One region of the [Clostridium] scindens ATCC 35704 genome, then DNA from elsewhere that is predicted to be linked to it. Evidence: predicted binding sites of a transcription regulator. Region 1 holds the regulator's gene; the other holds the start of a gene.
What was found. Region 1 encodes HrcA, which represses chaperone genes, less so after heat shock. Its sites were predicted from a motif close to TGTTAGCACTCNNNNNNNNNGAGTGCTAACA; they were not measured.
Positions count from the first base shown of each region.

Region 2: HDCHBGLK_RS12655 (Hsp20/alpha crystallin family protein) is a predicted target of HrcA. The motif match lies at 7,471-7,501, and genes of this name have one in related genera.

Region 1 covers NZ_CP036170.1:3,294,258-3,302,814, forward strand. Annotated here, with positions in the region: gene dnaK (molecular chaperone DnaK) at 1-506, opposite strand, end outside; gene grpE (nucleotide exchange factor GrpE) at 546-1,256, opposite strand; gene hrcA (heat-inducible transcriptional repressor HrcA) at 1,274-2,317, opposite strand; gene HDCHBGLK_RS16920 (hypothetical protein) at 2,504-2,668, opposite strand; gene HDCHBGLK_RS16925 (lipoate--protein ligase) at 2,647-3,630, opposite strand; gene HDCHBGLK_RS16930 (hypothetical protein) at 3,819-4,112, opposite strand; gene HDCHBGLK_RS16935 (ABC transporter ATP-binding protein) at 4,278-5,009, shown strand; gene HDCHBGLK_RS16940 (ABC transporter permease subunit) at 5,011-5,856, shown strand; gene HDCHBGLK_RS16945 (helix-turn-helix domain-containing protein) at 5,978-7,030, shown strand; gene HDCHBGLK_RS16950 (Crp/Fnr family transcriptional regulator) at 7,027-7,695, opposite strand; gene HDCHBGLK_RS16955 (ATP-binding protein) at 7,780-8,373, shown strand; gene HDCHBGLK_RS16960 (metal-sensing transcriptional repressor) at 8,396-8,557, opposite strand, start outside.
Region 2 covers NZ_CP036170.1:2,451,279-2,459,835, forward strand. Annotated here, with positions in the region: gene HDCHBGLK_RS12610 (response regulator transcription factor) at 1-384, opposite strand, end outside; gene HDCHBGLK_RS12615 (hypothetical protein) at 377-568, opposite strand; gene HDCHBGLK_RS12620 (ABC transporter substrate-binding protein) at 1,667-2,713, opposite strand; gene HDCHBGLK_RS12625 (hypothetical protein) at 2,783-3,259, opposite strand; gene HDCHBGLK_RS12630 (hypothetical protein) at 3,296-3,493, opposite strand; gene HDCHBGLK_RS12635 (phosphatase) at 3,619-4,344, shown strand; gene HDCHBGLK_RS12640 (YerC/YecD family TrpR-related protein) at 4,409-4,708, shown strand; gene HDCHBGLK_RS12645 (DUF1836 domain-containing protein) at 4,732-5,343, opposite strand; gene HDCHBGLK_RS12650 (4Fe-4S binding protein) at 5,602-6,363, shown strand; gene HDCHBGLK_RS12655 (Hsp20/alpha crystallin family protein) at 6,983-7,402, opposite strand; gene HDCHBGLK_RS12660 (DUF3783 domain-containing protein) at 7,607-8,005, shown strand; gene pcrA (DNA helicase PcrA) at 8,002-8,557, shown strand, end outside.

The sequences.
Region 1 (8,557 bases):
TCATATACCATGATCTTCTGTTCTTTCTCATTGTCAAGTCCGTAAGCAAGCGCTGCCGCAGTAGGCTCATTGATGATACGCTTTACATCAAGGCCCGCAATCTTGCCTGCATCCTTTGTAGCCTGGCGCTGAGCGTCATTAAAGTACGCTGGCACAGTAATAACCGCCTCTGTTACCTTTTCTCCCAGATATCCTTCCGCGTCTGCCTTAAGCTTCTGAAGAATCATTGCGGAAATCTCCTGTGGAGAATATTTCTTATCATCGATCGTCACTCTGAAATCAGAGCCCATCTCTCTTTTAATAGAAGAGATCGTCCTCTCCGCGTTTGTAACTGCCTGACGTTTTGCAGGCTCGCCCACAAGACGTTCCCCTGTTTTTGTAAATGCTACGACAGATGGCGTCGTTCTGGCGCCTTCCGTATTTGCGATGACCGTTGGCTGGCCACCTTCCATAACAGCCACGCAGCTGTTCGTGGTTCCTAAATCAATACCAATGATTTTGCCCATTATAAAGACCTCCTGTTTTATTTTCTAAATTATCTGGAATTAGTTTGCTACTTTTACCATGCTGTGCCTCACTACGGAGTCACGGTACATATAACCTTTCTGGAATTCCTCGGCTATGATATTCTCGCCAAAGTTCTCATCTTCCACATGCATCACTGCATTGTGGAGATTCGGGTCAAATTCTTTGCCTACCGCTTCGATCGGCTTAACGCCCAATTCTCCCAGCACGGTCATTAACTGCTTATACACCATCTCCATTCCCTGGATAAATGGGTCTTCCTTGTCTTCTTCCTTGACAGCGTCAAGCCCTCGCTCAAAGTTGTCGACTACCGGAAGCATCTTTTCTATGATATCTTTCGCTCCTATCTCGTACATCTGGGATTTCTCCTTTTCCGTACGCTTGCGGAAGTTATCAAACTCTGCCATTTGACGAGTGAGCCTGTCAGTCAGTTCCTCAATCTTCTCGTCCTTTTTATCTTTCTTATTCTTCTTGCCAAATAACTTCTTGCCGGATTTTTTATCTTCGTCTTCCTCATCCGGCTCTTCTTCCTCATCCGGCTCTTGTTCCTCATCCGGCTCTTCTTCCTCGTTATCGGAGACCTCTTCGTCTTCGGAAGCCTCTTTGGCGTTCTCTTCTTCTGCCTGATCTTCCCCGGGCTCGCCTTCCGGCAGTTCCCCGGCCGACTTTTTGGCTTCTTCCACAGCCTCTTTTACCATTTCTTCCTGGCTCTTTTCCTGATTATTCTCCAAGGGTTCTTCCACCTTTCCTATTCTTTTCTATGAAACATTTCATCCAATTCGCTTTGCAGCCGCTTCATGGATTTTAATACATGCTCATAATCCATTCTCTTTGGCCCGATAATACCTATGGTTCCCTTCATGCCGTCGCCTAATTCATAAGTGGCGGTGACAACGCTGCAATCCTTCATGGTCTTGACCGGCGTCTCATCACCGATGTAAACCTGAATGCCAGTATTATCTTCCTGCGATAACGTCTGCGTTACCAACTCGCTAAGCTGCTGCTTTTCCTCAAAGGCGCTGATAATCTCCTGGGCGCTTTGATTATCGCTGAGTTCCGGATACTTGAAGATGTTCGTGGCTCCGCTTGTATAGATCTGCATATCATCATCCACCTGGATGACATCCGCCACCGCATCCAGAACGTTTCCAACCACCTCGCTGTGTATGCCTGCCTGCTCCTTCAGCCTTGCGATCAATCCAAGATTGATTTCCTCGATAGACATGCCATTCAGCGTCGTGTTCAAAAGCATATTCAATTTCAACAGATTCTCATTGCTGATTGGCTCGTCAATGTCAATAATCTTATTCTTGATTACATTGCCTCCAAGCACGATTACCGCGATGATCTGCTCATCGTCTACCATGGACAGCTGAATGAACTTAAGTTTGTTCTCATTGTTCATGGGCGTAGATACCATCGTTGCATAATTCGTACTGTTAGCCAGGACCTTTGCTGCCTGTCTTAGAAGTTGATCCATCTTATCTGCCTTATCCAGCATCTGTTCCTGCATCTCGCTCAGTTCCTGTTCTTTTTCTTCCATCAGCATATCTACATAGAGTCTGTAGCCTTTATCCGAAGGAATGCGTCCGGCCGACGTGTGAGGCTGCATGATATAGCCCATCTCTTCCAAGTCCGCCATCTCGTTACGGATGGTTGCAGAACTTAAGTTCAGATCCGTATACTTCGATATGGTTCTGGAACCAACCGGCTCGCCTGTCTCCAGATAGTTCTGGATAATCGCATGAAGGATCTTAAGCTTGCGGTCACTAAGTCCATGTTCTGATACCATCTATCCTCCTCCTTTCGGATTTTGCTGTTAGCACTCTACATTTTCGAGTGCTAACATCTTCGATTATTAATTTAGCACTCCCTTTTTCTTTTGTCAACACTATTTATACAATTTTTATAACTAACTCCTGGCTGAGTTCGTTTCCATAGATGACCTGGGGAATTCCCACCTCATTTTGCGCGGCATTCAGAATCTCCCGAAAGCGCGCCCCATCCTTCCCGCCCGCGGGCAGATGGATTGCAGATACCCGGCGCGCTCCCAGCGAATGTCCGTACAGATGCAAGTGTCTCCCAAACGGATCAGAACCCCTGCATTGTCTACCTGCCGGATTAAGATATCTCTGCAATCCAATCGATTACCTCCTTCACCTGCTTCTGCCTTTCTATGGCGGATTCTCCTTCTGCCGCGTCCGTGGCGGCGTCTGACAGATCATAACGCCTGCCTCTGAATGCCTTCTCGATCGCCTGCGGCAGGCCTATGTCCAATGCATCCGTATATACCTTTATCTCCTTGATGACGAGGTTTTCCAAGTGCATCTGAATCTCTACTTCTCCCCAGCCGAACCGTTTCTGGTGGATGATCTCGCACGCCGGAGACTGTCCATATACCCATTCCCAGGAACAATAGGATTCATAGATCTGCCGGATCTTCTCTTGATCCTCCCTGCTTAATTTCAGAATCTGCGCCGTACCATATTCCTTCTGGAAACTTTCCGCCATCTGCTCCATAATTCCCTGTGTCGTGATTTCCTGGTTCAAGTCCCTTAGGTTGCACACCCTGGATCTGACGGAATCGACGCCTTTCGCCTTCATTTTCTCTTTAGATGGCGTCAGATAGCGGGTCATCCTCTCCTTGTCCACGTCCACCATCAGCGTTCCGTGCTGCACATTGCAGCTGGCCGTCTTAGAATACGCATTGCCGGAAAATTTAAGTCCTTCCTTGGTCAGTATATCATTCCGGCCGGAAGCCTGCGTCTCAATTCCGTAGAATCCGCACGCATCCGCGATGATCCCGGACTGTCTTTTCAAGTCATACATCTCTGGAGACGCAAGAAATGTGAAGCAGACATTTCCCATATCCTGGTAGACCGCACCACCCCCCGTCGTCCGACGGGCCACATAGCCGCCTTCCTCTTCCAGAAGCCTGGCTCTGCATTCTTTCAGGATATTCTGATTCTTTCCTATTACTACAGTATGCTCATTCTGCCACAGGTACAAAATGACATCCCCTTCTTTTACCAATGTCTGCAAGTGGGCTTCCACTGCCAGATTGTATCTTGGATCATTCGATTCTGCCCATATGATGTAATTCATATTTTCCCTCCTCATTATTATATATAAATGCTGTCCTTATTGCTCTTCACCAGCCCTTTCTCCAATTGTATAACAGCATTATAGTACAGGTAAAAACAGCACAATGTCCATGCATTGTGCTGTTTGACTGATAAAACTGCAATATTATGTGATTTTCATTTAGGCCTTCGCATCATTGTGCAACGGCGCTAGCTTAATTCGACTTTCTGCGCTTCTTCCGGCTTAAAATCATTCTCCAAGTCATAGATGTTGTGCCCTGTAGATTCACTGAGCACTCTGCCTTCCAGAGAATAGCAGCGGATGAATCTCTTTCCGTCCACGCTTGACCAGTGCTCCACGTCCCAACTCATGTATCCGTCCTCGTCGCTTTTCTTTTCTTTCAGATACAGATCCACTTGGCGTCCGTCCTTCATCTGCTGAATCAGTCCCTTGGTTCCGTCCACTTCCACTTCTACCTTATTTACTTTGTCATAAATCTTCATAGCATTCCCTCCGCTAATCTCATATTAACTTACGGTATGATTATACCTTTAATAAGAGGAAAAAACAATACTTGTGAATCCGCTCTTGACAAATCGCTTTTTCTATCGTATTATTGTACTAAGTTTATAATACAGTAATACATTAGTACAGAAGGAGGCAATCTCATGACTGCAATATTAAGAACCAATCATCTGACCAAACGATATAATAACCGGGCGGTCGTAAATGACCTGTCCATGACGATCCATGAAGGAGATATCTATGGTTTCATCGGCAAGAACGGCGCGGGCAAGACCACCCTCATCCGTATGATTACCGGACTTGCATCTCCCAGCGACGGAAATATCCTGCTGTTCGGAAGTCCCGAACTTAAGGAAGGCCGCTCAGCCATCGGAACCGTCATCGAATCTCCCGCCTTTTATCCGGGTATGACCGCAAGGCAGAACCTTATTGTCCAGTGCAAACTGCAAGGCATCCGTGACGAATCCCAGGCAGATGCCATTCTGACTCTGGTGGGGCTTGATGATACCGGACATAAGAAAGCCAAAGACTTCTCTCTGGGAATGCGCCAAAGGCTTGCAATCGCCATTGCCCTGATTGGAAGTCCCAGACTTCTGATACTGGATGAGCCAACCAACGGTCTGGATCCGGAAGGAATCAAAGAGGTGCGCGAATTAATCCTGAAACTGAACCGGGATCGTAAAATCACCGTATTGATTTCCTCCCACATCCTGGGAGAACTGTCAAAATTCGCGACTCGCTATGGCATCATCCATCACGGAAAGTTAATTGAAGAATTTACGGAAAATCAACTGTGGGAACGCTGCAGTTCCAAAGACGGTACCAGGCAGATGGACCTGGAAGATTATTTCTTAAGCAGAATAGGAGGAAGATAGCATGCTGAACTTACTAAAAAGCGATTTCTACAAACTCGGGAAGGCAAGATACTTCTGGGTATGCCTGATCCTTACCGCGGCCCTGGCTGCAGGGACCGTCTTCTTAATGGACTTTGCCTATAAGATGGCCGGGGAGCAGATGACCCAGCAAGTGGAACAAAAGCAGCAGGCCATGGATGAAAACGGAATCAACGTGACTACCGAGGGCGTTCCGGCAAGCCGCGAGGAACTGTCAGCCTCCCGTCAGATGGTAACCTTTTTTGCAGGCAATACCACGCTGATCCTAGCAGTTCTCATCTCTCTTTTCGTAGGCAGCGAATTCAATCACGGTACCATCAAGAACATTGCCTCCAAGAATTATGGCCGCTCCCAGATCTATGCTTCCAAACTGGCTGCCGGCGTTCTCTGCGGAATCCTGTTCACCTTTATCTATGCTGCTGTCTCTATGGCTGCGGCAACTATCCTGTGGGGATTCGGGGATGTGAACGCAGGCTTCTGGCCGGATGCCCTTAAGTCTGTCGGACTGGAACTATTGCTGACAAGTGCCTTTGTATCTATCTTCGTAATGTTCAGCATGCTGATCCGCCAGAATGGAGGCTCGCTTGCCGCTAATATTTGTTTTCTGGAGTTTGTGTCGCTGATCGTGATGCTGGGAGAGATGCTGATCAAAAAGATCAGTGGAAAAGAAATTATCCTGAGCAATTATCTGATTGACACGAATATGAACGCCATCACGGCAGGCCTTAATAAAGCCATCGCTGTACGAAGCCTGTGCGTGGCTTTTGGCTTTTTCCTGGCTGCCATGCTGATTGGAATGTTAAGTTTCCAGAAGCGCGACATCAAATAAAATTAACCGCTGGTTCATTTATTGTTCCGTCAGTTAACTTTCCCTCCATTGTCTGAAGTCGGAGGCTCTGCTATGATATTCTTAACCCGAAGATGCACAGATAAATAGGAGGAACTATGATATGAAAATTAATGAAATGATACGTACCAGACGCAAGGAAATGAATCTGACCCAGGAGCAGGTGGCTTCCCGCCTTGGCGTGTCCGCTCCGGCCGTCCACAAGTGGGAAACGGGGAACTCTTATCCGGACATCACCCTGCTTCCTGCCCTGGCAAGACTTTTGGGCACGGACCTTAATACCCTGCTCTCCTTTCAGGAGGATCTAAGCAGGCAGGAGGTGGATCAGTTCTGCGCTGATCTTTGCCAGATGATTGAGGCGAAAGGGTTCGCGGCCGGCTTTGAGGCTGCTATGGATAGGACTGCCCAGTATCCCAACTGCGATGCCCTGGCTTACCTTGCTGCTGCCACGCTGGAAGGCTGCCTATATCTATTGTCTGCTGAAGATGCCGGACCATACCAGAAACGCATAGAAGCACTTTACGAACGGGCTTCTCACGGTGATGATGCAACGATACGGGGCCTGGCCAGATCCATGATCATCAGCAAATCCATGGCCCGTGGAGAGTATGAAAGGGCGCAGGAACTGCTGGATGAGGACAAAGAAATTTCAAAATCGCTCTTCCATCATGTATTTCTGCAAAGCAATCTCTACCTTCAGCAGGACAGGCTCGAAGAAGCTTCCGAACTGCTGGAGCGGGAATTGCTCGGCAGCGCCGGCAACATCCAGTCAACGCTTCTCATGATGCTGGACATTGCGCTAAAGGAACAGGATATGCACGCAGCTTCTTATATAGCCCAAGTCTCTGAACAGACCGCTCATCTATATGACCTCTGGTCCTATAACTCCTATGTGGCAGGCTTCCAGCTGGCCGTATCGGCAAGAGATGAATCGGAAACGCTAAGATATCTCCAAAAACTTTTAGAAGCGTCTCAAACCAGCTGGGATATAAGTGCCTCCCCGCTATACCGCCACCTGCCGGAAAATGGAGGGGCATTCCTGAAGGACCACTTCCCCGCAGGCCTGGCAAACTCCATGAAAACAGATGAATGCCTAACGTTTCTCCACGACAATCCAAAATTCTGGGAACTGGTCAAAAAGTATGCTAATGATTAGTCCTGGCCGTACAGCCAGAATTCGAACTTCTTATAATCCAGGAGGCCCTCGCCTCTTAACTTGCTAAGTTCCGCAGACATGGCGCTTCTTTCTACACAGAGATAATCTGCCAGTTCCTGCCTGTTAAATGGAATAAAGAAGTGCCGGCTTCCAGCCTTTTTGGACTGTGACGACAGATAAGACAGCAATTTTTCCCGCGTACTCCTTTTTGAGATATGGCCAATCTTCTCACTGAGCATCACATTCTTTCTTGCCAGAATATATACCATGTTCTCAACCATCTTCTGATGAAAGGGGCAGGCCGTCGGGCAGACGGAAAGGATGCGGCCAGCCTCGAGAAAGAGCACCTTGCTCTCAGATATGGAAGTGATGCTGACCGGGCTGTTCTTTATGCCCGCACAGGCATACGCTGCGCCGAATAGTTCGCCCGGCTCCAGCATCTCCTGAATATTCCGGTTTCCGAATACATCTTCATTCTCCACCTGCACGCACCCCTTTAGGATTACCCCTACCTTCTTAAGCGTCTCTGCTTCTGTAAGGATCCGCTCATTTTTTCCATATGTCTTCATCTGTCCGTCCAGGCAGGATATCATCTCTTCCATGTCCTGCTCGTTTACCCCTGTAAATAACGGAGACATCTGTAAAATTTTTATGTCATTTTTCATATTTTACCTCTTTTGTTGGAAATACAACATATCTTCTGATTTTATTATAGTAGACTAAGCCTATCAAATCAAGGAGGTAAGACGATGATCAGAAAAATCATTCGAATAGATGAAGAGAAATGTAATGGATGCGGCGCCTGCGCAGATGCCTGCCACGAGGGCGCGATCCAGATGATAGGCGGGAAAGCCCGTCTGACCCGCGAGGACTACTGCGACGGCCTTGGAGATTGCCTGCCGGCCTGTCCCGCGAACGCCATCACCTTTGAAGAGAGGGAAGCCCCGGCCTACGATCAGGCAGCCGTAAAAGAACATCTGGCGAAGACCCAGAACCAATGGCCCGTACAGCTCAAACTAGTTCCCACCCAGGCTCCTTATTTTGACGACTCGGATCTGCTGATTGCAGCCGACTGCACCGCCTATGCTTATGCTGACTTCCATAGGCAGTTTAGTAAAAACCGGATTACCTTGATCGGCTGCCCCAAGCTGGATGCCGTCGATTATACGGAAAAACTTGCCGAAATCCTGAAATCCAATGACATTCGAAGCCTTACCGTCGTGCGCATGGAAGTCCCCTGCTGCGGCGGCATCGAATACGCCGCAAAAGAGGCGCTTAAGGCAAGCGGCAGATCCATCCCCTGCCAAGTAGTCACCATCGGGATCAATGGCACGATCCTCTAGTTAAGCTATCCTTTCAGATATTTTATTTCATGAATTTGTCTATGGCCTGGTTCAGCCGCTCAATGGCTTCCAGGTCATTTTCTTCCACCGCTTCCACGATGCAGTGGTTCATGTGGTTCTTTAAGACCACCTTGCCCGTATTATTGATGGCCGAGCGCACTGCTGCCAGCTGAATCAGCACGTC
Region 2 (8,557 bases), 840 kb from region 1:
TTTATCCTGTGCTGATATTCCTGCCCGGCGCAGCAAGGCACGGATGCGGGAACATAATTCCCCCAGTTTAAAAGGTTTGGTAACGTAATCATCCCCGCCGCAATCCAATCCCCGAATTACATTTACTTCTTCATCAGAAGCAGTAAGAAATATAATCGGTATCTGTGTATTCTGCTTCCGCACTCTTTCGCAAATTTCAAAACCAGTTCCATCCGGCAATGTAACATCAAGAATGAGCAAATCGTATTTTTCAATTTGAGTTAAATGTTGCTTTGCTTCTTCAACAGTACGGACAACATCTATGTCAAAACCATTCTTTTTCAGGGAGTAGCTTAATCCGTCAATTAGACTTATATCATCTTCCAATAGTAGCAATTTATTCATGTTTTAGTTCCTTTCCTCGTTTTGTCCTGCCGTCAATCGGCTTTTTCGCACCCTTTGGTATGAGCCAAACCCGGCTAAGATGTATCACACCGTCAATTCTATTGTCAGCACAAAGCTTCTGAATCCGCCGTTCGGACAGTTCCCATTTCTTTGACGCTTCTTGTACGGTCATATATTCAAACATAATAAACCTCCCATAAAATATTCACTATATATTATAGGCGTTTGACCGAATGATATCAATGCGTTACTTGTGAATATTCCTTTATCTGAGATCGCCACCTGCGGTGACGGCTGCGCGTTCTGCGAACACTGAAAAAGTAAAAAAGTAAAGTCCTTAACATAAAAAACTCTAATAGTATTCAGAAGCCGAGAAGACTGAATATAGAAAGTGAAATGATGGAGTAACAGGAAATATAAAAATAATTGAAAAGTATATTGACAAATAGGAGTAAATATGCTAATATTATAAACAAATAATAGACGAGACAAAAACAAATAGTTCTATAGTTAATTCGTTTGGAGTCAGTTTATTATTTCAAAGATTTGAAGAGCATTGTATCATTTATAAAAGATTTTGAAAAGATATTTTATCAGAGGATAAATCATAGTTTCAAAATAAAATGTTTATAAGTGTGAAGATGCAGATTCAAATTATAGTTTATGAAAGGGAGGTACAGACCACCAAAGAATTAAACTATGAGTGCTGATTCAGATTAGCGGACTTGAGGAAGGCGGATATCGGAAAGCAGAGTACCGTGAGATGGAGATTAAAAGATTGAAACAGTAACGGGAAGGTCATATGCCGGAGGGTAGGATGCCAGAAGAGAAGGTTAAGAAAGATCAGTAAAAAATTACCACACCCTGTATACAGGAGAAAGAGGTAAGAATGATTGAAGAATCAAAGTAAAGATGGGTATCAATGTAAGATTAGTTGATACCCATCTTTACTGTTGTATTTTAGAAGGCGATCCGAATAATAGAGAAAGGAAAAGTATGAGTATTCAAAGGTAATATCATATAAACACTACTATGCAGATTGATATATAGGCAGTTATGAAACTCCCTGCTTTTGCGGAAAGCAGTCAGAGGCAGAGAGGAATATGCAGAGAATCTCGGGAAAGAGCAAGGGCAACTTCCGCCATCGCTTCGGGAAACTGCGATGGGCGGCCTTGCAGTCACAAGGACGGCAAGAAGATGAGCAGATGTCTGACAGAAAAAACTTCAGGCTGAAGCATAGCATGCTCAGCCTGAAGGAGAAGCAGGTAGATGGGCTGCCTTATTATTTTGTAGCCTTATCAGCAAAATCTGTTGTCACAAGGTCTTTATACGGCGCGCGTTTATCCAGTTCGCCGGCGTCTTCCAGGATATCCTGCAGAAGGTTGAAACTGTCTTCTTCAAATACCAGATTGTCTTTCCAGGTATCCTGATCGTAGTAACGTTCCACAATCATAGTAATCGTGTCCAGATCGGTCTCTTTGAACTGAGGGGCTATAATGCCGGCAATATCTTCCGGCGTGTGGGACTGGACATAATCCATGCCTTTCTGCAGCGCATTGGTAAATCCCTGGATGACTTTGGGGTTCTTGTCAATATAACTCTGCTTTGCGGAGAATGCAGTGTATGGCACATAACCGCTGTCTGTTCCGAGAGAGGCAACAACATAGCCTTTGCCTTCTTTTTCAAGGTTGGTGGCGCCTGGCTCGAATTCAACCGTAAAGTCAGCCTGCCCTTCCGAGAATGCGGCAGCAGTAGAGCCGAAGTCGATACTCTGGTCGATATTTACATCCTTTGCAGGGTCGATATTGTTCTGGTTAAGGATGTATTCAAATACCATCTCAGGCATGCCGCCTTTGCGGCCGCCAAGCACATTTTTACCTTTGATATCTTCCCAGGTGAAGTCAGGCATCTCTTCCCGGGCTACTAGGAAGTTGCCGGCCCGCTGGGTCAGCTGGGCGAAGTTGACGACGTAGTCGTTGGCGCCCTCGTTGTAGGTGTAGATGGATGCTTCAGATCCCATGAAGCCGATGTCTGCGCTGCCTGAAAGGACTGCGGTCATGGTCTTGTCGGCGCCAAATCCTGTAACCAGATCCAGGTCGATCCCCTCATCCGCAAAATATCCTGCCTCAATGGCTACATACATCGGTGCATAGAAGATAGAGTGGGCCACTTCATTTAAGATGACCTTTGTTGGCTCCTTCTTTGTCTCTTCTTTCTTTGCTTTCGTATCTGAAGATGCGGTTTCTGCGTCATTTTTGGATGAGCAGGCAAGAAGAGAGGTCATTGCCATGGCAACGACGAGTGATACAGCAATGAATCGCTTTTTCATATAATCCTCCTTAAAATTCTAATGCTATAGTATATTCGGCAAAGAAGGATTTGTTACCATCCGTATGGGTTAGCAGATTACGATGATTTTTCGAGGCGTGGTCTGCGGCGGAATACTTCTGGTTGTCGTGGAATAGTATACGATTAGCAGTTTTCCTCCAAGAGAGCATTCGAAGGGCTGGCCATTGGAAGTCACGACTGGCGTGTAACGCTCCAAATTCAATTTAAGAGACCCATCCAGGGCTTCTAGATTATCATCGAAGTAGCCTGCATACATGGTCTCATACGGATTGCGGCGTCCGATAAAGACTGCCTGGTATTGTGGTGGAAATATGAGTGGTATGGGAAGGTTGGCATCATAGAAGGCGGCCACATTCATGCCGGGCCGCAGACGTACTTCATTGATGACGTACGTATCCGGCCCGACAATAAAGTTGCTGATCCCATCAGAATTGCGTATGCTGACCTGCCGCTGGCAGCAGTCATCGCCAAATGCTGTGATGTCCTGGATTACTCCTGTAATTGGAACTAGATTCATGGAAGGCATAATTAATCCCCCGTTTTTGATTAATATATGCCGGGATTATTTGGATTGTTCTTCTGGCTTGATATTGGCTACCTTGGCATTGGGAGGAAGGAAATGGTACAGATCCTCATATGACTCAAGTTCTTCGATGGAGATGGGCTCGGAAGGGATAAGTCCGGTACAGTCCTGCTTGGAAGCCGCATTGGACAAGTAGTCATAATCATCAATAGTTTTCTGGTTTTTCTCATCTTTCATAAGTATATTACCTCCGGTTCTTTGCAAAAATATAAAAAGATTAACATTAGATTGTGTAGAAAAAGAGAAGGGTATACTGTATAATATTTCCATGAGTGTTTAGATTGAAGAAAGAAGGTCCTATTATGAACATTGAAATTGACACGCATACCCATACGCTGGCCAGCGGCCATGCATATAATACCCTCAGGGAGATGGCGGCCATGGCTGCCGAAAAAGGACTTAAAGGACTGGCTATCACCGAACATTCTCCAAAGATGCCTGGAACTTGCCATATCTTCTACTTTCAGAACCTTAGAGTGGTTCCAAGAACCATGTACGGCATCGAACTGCTGATGGGCACGGAGTTGAATATTATGAACGAGCAAGGAGAAGTAGACCTGCCGCAGACTCTATTAAAGGAAATGGATATAGCCATTGCCAGCATGCATACACCCTGCTATGAGGGAGAGAAGACCACGGAGAAGATTACGCAGGCATATTTGAAGGTAATGGAAAATGAATATGTAGATATTATCGGACATCCGGATGATGGAAGATTCCCGGCAGACTACAAGGAACTGGCGAAGGCCGCCAAAAGGACGCATACGCTGCTGGAAGTTAACAATTCCTCGCTCCGTCCTACTGGCTTCAGGGTGAATACCCAGGAGAACTGCCTGAAGATGTTAAAAGCATGCAAAGAAGAAGGAGCCATGATCGTGCTTGGAAGCGATTCTCATGTGGATGTGGATATTGCTAATTGCCAGTATGCCGCAGAATTGGTAAAGAAAGCGGATTTTCCAGAAGAATTAGTGGCTAATTCCAGTCTGGAAAAATTGAAGGCTTCTTTAAAACGGAATAAAAAGGTATAGACTTTACAAATTTAGTGTGTTAAAATGTAACAGTAATGAAATTTGTTACAAAGGAGATAATATTATGAGTAAAAAGATTAGGACTGAGGCAGTAGATTATCTGTTTAGTGCTATATTAAGTCTGAAAGATAAAGAAGAATGCTATACTTTTTTTGAGGATATCTGTACGATTAATGAATTGTTGTCATTGTCCCAGAGATTTGAAGTGGCAAAGATGCTGAGAGAACATAAGACATACCTTGAGATTGCGGAGAAGACAGGTGCATCAACAGCGACCATAAGTCGTGTAAATCGTTCGTTAAATTACGGAAATGACGGATATGACATGGTATTCGAAAGAATCAAGACAAAAGAGGAAGAATAAAGAAGAAATAAGGCTGACTGGCCTTATTTCTTCTTTTTATCCTGAATCGGCTCAGGAAGATCATCAATTAACTTTTCAATCAGCAGTTTCTTTACGTATACGTCGAAACTCAGGCTGCAAATGAATGCGAAGAACTGCAAATAATCTTGCTCTGCGTCAGGGGCATCTGCAAAACTGTTAAGCGCCGCATTGTAGGACTTGGCAACATCCTTCTGCAAGTTCTCAATCCGGGATTTCTCCAGTTTGCAGATCTCTTCATAGATAGAAGTAATATTGAAGTCCTTGTGATTATCGAAATGTTTTTCTGTGATCGGCGCTAAAAGCGTCTCGATATCCTTGATGGAAAGAATATTTTTAAAATAGTATATGAATATCATGACCAGGACATGCTCTTTGGAATACTTCTTCTTAACCGGAGGCGGCAGAAGATTATTTTTTGCGTAATTGTTGATCATCGTCTTAGTCAGAATCTTATCGTCCTTATGTCTTTTGGTAGACTGAAGCTGTTCCTCCATAAAGGTAGTTACCTGATCCATGTATAGATCTATATTCGGGATATTCTCCGGTCTCACGTAATCGATTCGCGAGATGCTGAATAGAATGCTGTTCAGCATATCTTTTGTGTCAATTGTCATGTTAATCACCTCAATATAGATATTATATAGTATTAAAAACTAGATGACAAGGGCTTTTTGTCTCTAAGACAGTTTTTACCAGTACATTTTTAATCGGCTTGATTTTAGCGACCAATGTTGATATTCCAATTTTCATGGTTTATAATAGATAAATCTCAACCCGGCAAGCAGCAGTTTGACGGAACTGTCAAGATTTTGGAAGCAGGTAGAGCCTATGATGGAACTATGTCATAAGAAAAGTCAGGAGGAAATGAAAGTATGAGCGTATATTCAATATATTTTAGCCCTACAGGAGGCACGGAAAAAGTAATGGATATTCTTGCAGATGTATGGAAAGTGGATGCGCAGATTGATCTGTCCGTATTAGAAGATGATTATGAGAACTATCAGTTTAATCAAGAAGACATCTGCCTATTCGGCGTTCCGTCCTATGGAGGAAGGGTTCCGGATGCGGCGCTTGCCCGTATTCGGAAGATGAAGGCAGGAAATGCCTCGGCAGTCATGGTGGTGGCATACGGGAATCGCGCCTATGATGATACGCTATTGGAACTTAAAAATGAACTTTGTGAATGTGGGTACCGGGTAAAGGCCGCCATTGCCGCAGTTACAGAGCACTCTATTATGAGGCAGTTTGCAAGTGGACGGCCGGATCAGCAGGATGTAAAGGAATTAAGGGAGTACGCCCGCAAGATTCAGGATTCTATGGCTAAGCCTGGGGATGGGGAATTGAAAGTGCCTGGAAAAATGCCTTACAGGGAATATAATGGGGTACCCTTTAAGCCAAAAGCAAGGAGCAAGTGCACCAGCTGCGGCAAATGCGCGGCGGAATGTCCGGTAGGGGCAATCCCGAAGGATGCGCCGTCAACGGTAGATGATAAGAAGTGCATCTCCTGCATGCGCTGCGTGGCGATCTGCCCCTATGGGGCAAGGACGCTTGGAAAGGTAATGCTGCTTGCTGCGTCTCAAAAGATGAAGAAAGCATGCAGCGGCCATAAGGAGAATGAGTTGTTCTTACCTTAGAAAGTTCAAGAAGGGAAATGTTAGAGATGTTAAAAGCAGTGTCAGCTGCACGATCTGTGCCGTCGCTTCTGGGTTCATGCCCCGGCATTCGACGACACTGCCGGAAAAATTGGATTATATAGACAAAGATGCAGAGTAAGATTTGTGAAATATGCACATATATAGCAGAGGGAAACTTTGGTTACTTTATAACTTAAAAAGCCATTTAGAACATGATATAATGATTTAGAAATATGGTTGTAGTTTTTTCGTGAAGACCATGCACGAAAAAGCCGCAGCCTTTTTTTGTTGTCTTGTACTTGAAGGGGCCTTGCGACGATTATCGTCCAGATCGTATCGGCATTGCTTGCCTCATACTATCTGTTTCACACCAAATCTTTTCGCTTAAGATCATTAATATATTTGGAAGTGAAGATGGGCTGTACAATGAATTAGCCGTACTGTCTTTTTGAATATTCTTAAGTATGATAGCCCTGTGCTGCGTTCAGGATGCTGCGAAAAGAAGAATTCGGGAAAGAGAAGACAGTACTTGTGGAGGCAACATTGCAGCATAGTTAAAGCGGATGATAGAAAAAGACCCGGCAGCATGTTGGGCTGCCAGGCCTTTTCGTGAGGGGGATTATCCTTCAATCGCAATATACTTATTATTTTCGATTGCCTTCATATCTTCACTCTTTGGCACGGAAAGTTTCAAGATTCCATTTTCAAATCTAGCCTTGATGTTGCTTTCCTCTACATTCTCACCGACGTAGAAGCTCCGGCTGCAAGAGCCATAGTAGCGTTCACGGCGGATGTACTTGCCGTCTTTATCTTTTTCATCCGTATTCTTATCTGTCGTTGCGCTGATGGTCATATAGCCATCTTTAAGTTCTGCCTTGATATCCTTTTTGTCAAAGCCCGGCATATCAATGTCCAACTCGTAATGGTCCCCGGCATCCTTTACGTCTGTCTTCATTACACTACTGGATGCATGCCTGCGGAATGGAAAATCCATAAAGTCTTCAAATAAACTATCTCCAAAAATACTAGGCATCAACATAAGTCATCTCTCCTTTTCTATGTGAATGCTGTTTGTTTTACTTGTTCTACAAGTAATATAACAGATATAATTAGCACTGTCAATAGATGAGTGCTAATTTTTTAAAAAGCGGGCGACAAAATTTGCCATCAAATATCTGCCTTGCACTTCTTCTCCAAAGAACTTATAATAGAAACAGACTTTTTGGCGGAGGTAAAAACATATATGAAATCTACCGTATTATGTTATAATTTGAAAGGCACGAAAAAGGGAAAGCAGATTGCCATGATCTTTGGGTTTCTTGGATATAAGATACGCCATGTGGATAAAGAAGAGTATGAGGTTCCCATAGGCGTACTGGCGGGGTCAAGCAGTCAGGAGCAGGAGACTGCGCAATATGAAGGAGAAGGTTTTCCGGAAGAGATGCTGGTCATGCATGCCGCGACAGAGGACATGCTAGACAAGGCATTATTCCTGATGAAGAAGGAGAAGTTACAGGTTGGACTGAAAGCCATGGTGACTGAGACCAACCAGGAATGGACGTCTCTTGCGCTTCATGATGAGATACAGAAAGAGCATGAGTATATGAAACAGAGGAAGGAAGAAAGGAAACAGGAAGATTGAGTATATACGATACATTGAATGAACAGCAGAAAGAGGCGGTGCTTCATACAGAAGGCCCGCTTCTGATACTTGCCGGGGCAGGCTCGGGAAAGACCAGAGTGCTGACCCACAGAATCGCATATTTGATAGAAGAGCAGGGAGTAAATCCCTGGAATATATTGGCTATAACCTTTACCAACAAGGCGGCAGGCGAGATGAGGGAGCGTGTGGACAAACTGGTAGGATTCGGCGCGGAGAGCATCTGGGTAAGCACGTTCCATTCCACTTGCGTGCGGATCCTCCGAAGACATATCGATCTGCTGGGCTATGATAATAACTTTACCATTTATGACAGCGATGACCAGAAGACGCTGATGAAAGACGTATGCAAGCTGCTTCAGATTGATACGAAGATTTTTAAGGAAAGAGCATTGCTTAGCACCATCTCTCATGCCAAGGATGAACTGATTACGCCGGAAGAATTTCGAATCCGTGCAGAAGGCGATTTCAGCCAGAAGAAGATCGCTGAGGTGTATGAGGAATATGAGAAGCAGTTGAGGGCCAACAATGCCC